DNA from 2 places in the Exiguobacterium sp. UBA6282 genome. Region 1 is predicted to be linked to the other one. Evidence: a T-box and tRNA genes for the amino acid it is inferred to sense, from the RefSeq annotation. Region 1 holds a T-box; the other holds one or more tRNA genes.

Region 1 (3,849 bases):
CCCGCTTGGTTGACGTGTGTTCCGAGCGTGTCTTTCAATGCTTTATGAAGCAAGTGTGTTGCTGTATGGTTTTTCGTGACGGCTTTACGTTCTGCTGCTTCGACGTTTGCAACGACATTCGCCGCTTCCGTTGCGATTCCTGTACGGACGATGACCGTATGCAAGTTTTGACCGTTTGGTGCCTTTTGAACATCTTTGACATCAAGAACGAAGTCTTTGCCTTCGATTGTTCCTGTATCCGCGACTTCACCACCACTTTCAGCATAGAACGGTGTGATGTCGAGAATGACTTGTGCTTCTTCACCAGCAGCGACTTCTGTGACTCGTTCTCCATCATGCAACAATGCGATGATTTTCGCATCCGCCTTAAGGTCGGTATAGCCGACGAACGTACTTTTATCTTTTAGTGTCGAGAGGACTTCCGATTGTTGTTGCATCGAACCGCTCTCTTCACGTGCTGCCCGCGCACGTTGACGTTGTGCGTCCATCGCTTGTTTGAAGCCTTCTTCATCAACAGACATCTGATGATCTTCCGCATACTCAACTGTCAATTCGAGTGGGAAACCATACGTGTCATACAGACGGAACGCATCTTCGCCACTGATGACGTGCTCACCGTTTGCCTTAGACGTCTGAGCGACCGTGTTCAAGATTGCAAGACCGTCATGAAGCGTCTCATGGAAACGTTCTTCTTCGTTTTTAATGACGCGTTTGATGAAGTCCGCTTTTTCCGGAACTTGTGGGTAGAAGTCGACCATGACATTTCCAACCGTATCAACGAGTTCATACATGAACGGACGTTCGATCCCGAGCATCTTCGCATAACGAACCGCACGGCGTAGTAAACGACGAAGGACATATCCACGTCCTTCATTCGAAGGAAGAGCACCATCACCGATCGCAAATGATACAGTACGGATGTGGTCTGCGATGACTTTGAATGCTACATCAAGTTTCGAATCATCACGGTATATCTTGCCGCTGATTTCTTCTGTCTTATGAATGATCGGCATGAACAGATCCGTATCGAAGTTCGTCGGCACGTCCTGCATGACACACGCCATCCGTTCGAGTCCCATCCCAGTATCGATGTTTTTACGCGGAAGTTCCGTGTAGTTGCCGTGTCCGTCGTGGTTGTACTGACTGAAGACGATATTCCAGATCTCGAGATAGCGTTCGTTTTCGCCACCTGGATAAAGTTCTGAATCGTTCGGATCGTCTCCGAAAGCTGGACCACGATCGAAGAAGATTTCCGTATTCGGACCAGATGGACCTTCACCGATTTCCCAGAAGTTATCTTCAAGCGGAATGATCCGCTCAGCCGGTACGCCGAGTTCAAGCCAGATTTGACGCGCTGCATCATCTTCCGGATGAATCGTGACCGAAAGACGTTCTGGGTCAAGACCGTACCAGTCATCACTCGTCAAGAGTTCCCAACCCCATTTGATTGCATCTTCACGGAAGTAATCACCGACAGAGAAGTTTCCAAGCATCTCGAAGAACGTATGGTGACGCGCTGTTTTCCCGACGTTTTCGATATCGTTCGTCCGGATTGATTTTTGTGCGTTGACGATACGTGGATTATCAGGAATGACACGACCATCAAAATATTTCTTGAGTGTTGCAACACCCGAGTTGATCCACAAGAGCGATGGATCCTCGACCGGCACGAGTGAAGCACTCGGTTCGATCGCATGCCCTTTGCTTTGGAAGAAATCAAGATACATCTGACGGATTTGTGCACCCGTTAATGGTTTTAGAGCTTTCATGAACAGTTACCTCCATTGGTTTTATTTGGACGCAAAAAAGCGATGCTTTCATCCCTGAAAAGGGACGAAAGCATCGCTTCCGTGGTACCACCCTCGTTCGTAAGCAACCTATTGCCTACCTCGAACATCTGATAACGGGGATGACCCGCAGGTGTTTACACCCGACTCCGGAAGGAGCTTCAAAGGGACTCGAGAAAGTGATTGCAGCAGACTCACTTCTCTCTGGACTCGAGTTTTCCTTTTACTTATCTTCCATCAACGTGTTACGTCCATTCATCTATCGTGATTATTACCTATCGAACAGCATCCGTCAAGTCTTTGTCACCCCACCGAGTCGTTCGATCAATCGTGTTCGGCGCCGGGGTTCCTCTTCTTGCGACGCTTTATGGAACGCACGCGGATCACCGAATAATAACAAACTCGATTTTGCCCGAGTAACTGCCGTATAAATTAAATTTCGGGAATGTTTGAACGCCCCCGTGAAATAGACCGGCATCAAGACGATCGGAAACTCAGATCCTTGCGCTTTATGGATCGTAATCGCATAGGCGTGCGTGAATTGATCCCAGTCACTCCGGTTGTACTCGACTTCCGTCTGATCGAACCGGGCGATGATTTTATCGACTTTATCGACATTCTCTTTAGCGAAGAAGATATTGACGATTTCGCCGATATCTCCGTTATAGACATTTTCTTCCGCATTGTTGACGAGCTGGAGAATCTTGTCCCCGGTCCGGTAAATCCGCGTTCCTTGTTTGACTTCCCGTTTCTTTAGTTCCTCCGGGTTATAGACGCGTTGCAAGGCGACATTCAATTCGTCGATCCCGACCTGACCCCGGTAGGTCGGCGCGAGGACCTGTACATCGAATTTCGAGTAGCCTTTTGCGAGTGCTTTTTCCGCGAAGGCCGAGATGCCCCGTAACGTCTCTTGCGGAGACGCAGTATAGAAGCGGCGATCCGCAAGTGGTGATAACAAATCAGCAGACGTCGTCCGGTTCTTCAAATCGTGCGCAAGACGCAATATCGAAGAATCTTCTGCTTGACGATGGACGACGTTCAAACGGACGACGGGAATTCCTTCCGTATCCATCAAGTCTGCCAGCACCTGTCCTGGACCGACGGATGGCAATTGATCGCGGTCACCGACGAACAAGATCTTCATGCCATTCGGGACGGCGCGAAGCAAACTCGATAACAAGTAGATATCAATCATCGACGATTCATCGATGATCAGTACTTTTCCCGTGATCGGCTGATCCTCATTCAGTTGGAAGTTCGTTCCGTCATACTTTAAGAGACGGTGAATCGTCATCGCCGGTACATCTGTTGCTTCCGATAGACGTTTAGCGGCACGTCCCGTTGGTGCAACAAGGACGTATGGATAGACATCCCCTGTCTTGACGCGACTCTTCTCAAGCGGCCAGTCATGAATTTCTTGCAACGCATGCAAAATTCCCTTGATGACAGTCGTCTTACCGGTACCCGGTCCACCAGTCAAGACCATCAGCGGCGCTTTGACCGCTAACTCGATCGCTTCTCGCTGTTGCGCGGCATATTCCATGCCAAACTGTTCTTCGAGGTGCCCGATTGCTTCAAGAATCGTCGCGACATCGACTTCTTGTTCAGCACCGTTTGCCATGACGCGTGCTAGCTCCTTCGCCGCTCGGACTTCCGCATAAAAGATCGTCGGTAAATACAAGCAACCTTCTTCAAGCTTGACCTTATCTTCAGCGAGCAACAGTTCGATCGCTTGTTCCAGCCGCTCTCCCGGATCTTCCCCAAGCAGACGGGGTGCCCGTTGCAACAGAGAGTCGACCGTCGCGAAGGCATGTCCCTCGCCCGCTTCTTGTTCTAATATATGCATGATCGAAGCAGCGACACGCTCTGGATGTAGCCCGACAAGTCCGAGGTGCGCGGCAATATGATCGGCTGTCTTAAAGCCGATCCCGTTTACTTCATACATCAAGGAATACGGATTCTCCCGAATCCGTGCCATGGCGTCGCCCTCGTACGCGGCATAGATCTTTGCCGCTAGCTTCGGTGTGACATCAAACGGTGCTAAGAACAGCATCAACTGATC
Region 2 (3,849 bases), on a different contig from region 1:
CTTTTCCTACTTTGGGGCACTAGGGAAGAAGGGGTATGGATATAACGTTCAACATCTCTTAACGTTTTTCCGGAAAACCTTGAATCAAGATGAGGTGACGAATGTTGCCTTGATCGGGGTCGGTCATCTCGGAACAGCGTTTGCAAATTATAACTTTTTAAAGAATAATAGTACTCGGATAGTCGTTGCGTTTGATGCGGACGAAGAGAAGGTCGGAACAACGACGCATGACGTTCCAATCTATCATGTTTCGGACATGAAAGAACAAATCGAAGCGAATCAGGTCGATGTCGCCATCTTGACGGTTCCATCCCAGTTCGCACAGTCAGTAGCGGATGAGTTAGTCGAGTATGGTGTGACAGGCATTCTGAACTTTACGCCTGCACGGTTGAACGTGCCAGCGAGCGTTCGGGTTCATCACATCGATTTATCGATCGAGTTGCAGTCGTTAGTTTATTTCATGAAGCATTATTCGCAATCAGCTGAAGGAGTGAAATCATAATGGAAAACCTTATCCCGCTCACGTTAGGTATCGGACCTGCGAGTATCGGATTAATCGCTGTCGTCGCGTTGATCATCTTCGGACCGAAGAAGTTACCGGAATTCGGTCGTGCTGCCGGTCAAACATTGAAAGAGTTCAAGAATGCCACGAACGGCATCATGGACGACGATAAAAAGGACGAACCGAAAGAGAAGTGATTGAATCATGACGGTTGATCAAGAACAAAGCATGACGTCGCACCTAGACGAACTGCGTAAGCGGATTGTCTGGTCGCTCCTCATCGTCGTCGTCCTGTTCGCTGTCGCATTTCCGCTCGTCCGACCGCTCGTCCGTTTTCTGCAAGCGGACTTAAAAGAGCTCGGTATCGGATTAAATGCCTTCAACGTCGCCGATCCTTTAATGTTGTATTTGAATCTTGCGTTCATCATCGCGCTGATTTTAGCGTCACCGTTCTGGATGTATCAACTGTGGGCATTCGTCCGACCAGGGCTTTATGAAAAGGAACAAAAAGCAACATTGACATATATTCCAGTCATCTTCTTTCTATTTTTGGCTGGTGTAGCCTTCTCGTATTTCTGGTTGCTTCCTTTCTTGCTCGAAGTCTCAACGGATCTCGGGAAAGAATTGGGGATCGAGCAAGTCATCGGGGTCGAAAACTACTTCAGTTTCTTGATCCGGTTGACGATGCCGTTTGGTCTTCTCTTCCAATTGCCGGTCGTGACGATGTTCCTGACACGTCTTGGTCTTGTGACGCCATATTTCATGCGAAAGAATCGGAAATATGCGTATTTCGCGCTGTTCGTCGTTGCGGCATTGATCGCACCGCCGGACGTGACGTCACACTTGATGATCTCAGTGCCGTTGTTCGTTCTCTATGAAATCAGTATCTTGATTTCTGCGCGGACGTATAAAAAGGTCTTGATCCTCGAGCAACAGGCAGAGCTTGAACGACAGGCGGATTTGATGCGTGAATTGAATAAATGAATCGTGAATTCCTTCCAGCAATTTCGGGAGGAATTCTTTTTTATGAAAGCGTTATGTTTATATTGATAAAGCAGTTAGCGATGCGTATACTAAAGATAATTCATGGGGGCTTAGCTCAGCTGGGAGAGCGTTTGGCTGGCAGCCAAAAGGTCGTCGGTTCGATCCCGATAGTCTCCACCAAGTGCATACGTTCAACTCCTCGAGTGCTCGAGGAGTTTTTTTATGTTCCCAGTTAAATTCCTTCCAAATATAAAATGTCACCAAAAAGAAATAAATTAAAAAAATAGACAAATATAAATTGTTTATTTCCATTAACTTCATTAAACTAAAAATACAGAATTTTCTTTAAACTGTTTTATTAGTATTACTACTATGGTTTTACAGAAAAGGGGAAACGAACGCATGAAGAAGAAGATTGCACTTATGGCAGCCGTCTTAATGACGTCTTCCAATCTAGTCAGTGCGCAAGGTGCACTGTCCTCGCAAGACAAAGCGACGGGTCAAAAACCGCAGGCGCTCTCACTGAAGAAATCGGGGCAAGAAAAGAACTACAAACAATCGGATAAAGTCCGAGTCGTCATTGAGATGGAACAAAAACCGGCGATTCAAATCGCCCAAGCTCAAAACAAGCGGTATAGCACATTGAGTAATGCCGAAAAGGAATCGATCAAGGATCGACTCGTCAGCGTCCAAAAATCAGTCAAGTCAGCTATCGCTAAAAAGGCGATTCCTGTTACATATAAAGAAAGCTTCACAACCGTCATCAACGGATTCAGTGGTGAAGTGAAGTTCGGTGACATCGAAGATATCAAACAACTCGACGGAGTCAAAAGTGTACATATCGCGCACGAATATGCGCGCCCAACCGTCGATAAAGGTGCCAAGCCAGACATGCTGTACAGCAAGGACATGGTCAATGCGAAGGAAACGTGGCAGGACTATGGCTTCAAAGGGGAAGGAACCGTCGTCGCGGTCATCGATACGGGAATTGATCCATCGCACAAGGACATGGTCTTGAGTCCAGAGACAAAGGTGGATTTAACCTCTTCGAAAGTCGAGAGTGCGAAAGAAACAAAAGGCTTAAAAGGAAAGTACTTCACGGAAAAAGTACCGTACGGCTATAACTATGCCGATCACGACAGCGAAATCCGTGACTTAGGTGCGGGGGCATCGATGCACGGGATGCACGTCGCAGGTACGGTCGGAGCAAACGGGGATGAAGCGAACGGCGGCATTAAAGGGGTCGCTCCAGAAACACAGCTCCTTGCGATGAAGGTCTTCGGTAACGATCCAGGGATGCCATCGACATTTAGTGATATCTACATCAAAGCAATCGATGATGCCATCGCACTTGGAGCGGACGTCATCAACATGAGCCTGGGTTCGACGGCATCGTTCGTCAATGCAGATGATCCGGAGCAACGCGCGATCGTCAACGCGATGAACAACGGTATCTTGTGTGCGATCTCTGCTGGTAACTCGGCGTTTGCAGGTCATGGTGCGGGTAATCCATATACAGCAAACCCGGATATCGGTGTCGTTGGTGCACCAGGATTGACGAGCCAGGCGCTCCAAGTCGCGTCACTCGAAAATACGAAATTGACGCTTGAAGGCATGGCGCTGACGATTGACGGTCAGGATGCCGGTTATTTGGCATACCAAAAACAAGATTCGCCGAATCCGATTGCCGTCTTCGATAAAGAGAAGAAGGATGTCGTGTATGTCGGTGACGGTCAAGCTTCGAACTATGAAGGTAAAGACGTCAAAGGGAAACTCGTCTTCGTCGTGCGAACAGGTGATTTTAACTACAGCATGATTCAAGCAGAAGCTGAGAAGCAAGGCGCAGCAGGTGTCATCGTCCGTGGTAAAGTCGATCATGGGGATTACGTCAGCATGGCACTCAACAATCCGACGATTCCACTCGTGACGCTTAGCATCGCGGACGGGAATGATCTCGAAGCAAAAGCAAAAGAAGGCAAGGCAATCGCAGTGACATTTGACGGAAAAGCGGTCTCAACCGATAACCCGGTCGCAGGACAAATGTCTGACTTCACGTCATGGGGTGTCACGCCAAGCCTTGACTTCAAGCCGGAAATCACGGCACCAGGTGGGAAAATCTATTCGACGCTTAATGATAACGAGTATGGCGTCATGAGCGGTACATCGATGGCAGCACCACACGTCGCTGGTGGAACAGCACTCGTCATGCAACGGATTGCGAAGGACTTCAAAGTCACTGGTGCAACACGCGTTAAACTCGCCAAAAACATCTTGATGAATACATCGCGTCCGCAACTCGATCAAGGAAAATACAACGCACAATTGAAAACGGGCAACTTCTACTCCCCACGTCGTGAGGGAGC

Evidence for each region. A T-box is a leader RNA that pairs with one kind of tRNA and senses whether it is charged. The one in region 1 lies ahead of alaS (alanine--tRNA ligase), so its partner is inferred to be a tRNA-Ala.
Region 2: it encodes a tRNA-Ala, which carries the amino acid that the T-box ahead of alaS (alanine--tRNA ligase) is inferred to sense. The anticodon was not compared.

The regions. Positions count from the first base shown of each region.
Region 1 covers NZ_DJUM01000011.1:55,969-59,817, forward strand. Annotated here, with positions in the region: gene alaS (alanine--tRNA ligase) at 1-1,769, opposite strand, end outside; T-box leader at 1,827-2,037, opposite strand; gene B2751_RS02720 (ATP-dependent RecD-like DNA helicase) at 2,080-3,849, opposite strand, start outside.
Region 2 covers NZ_DJUM01000013.1:9,790-13,638, forward strand. Annotated here, with positions in the region: gene B2751_RS03125 (redox-sensing transcriptional repressor Rex) at 1-502, shown strand, start outside; gene B2751_RS03130 (twin-arginine translocase TatA/TatE family subunit) at 502-699, shown strand; gene tatC (twin-arginine translocase subunit TatC) at 707-1,486, shown strand; tRNA gene B2751_RS03140 (tRNA-Ala) at 1,591-1,666, shown strand; gene B2751_RS03145 (S8 family serine peptidase) at 1,889-3,849, shown strand, end outside.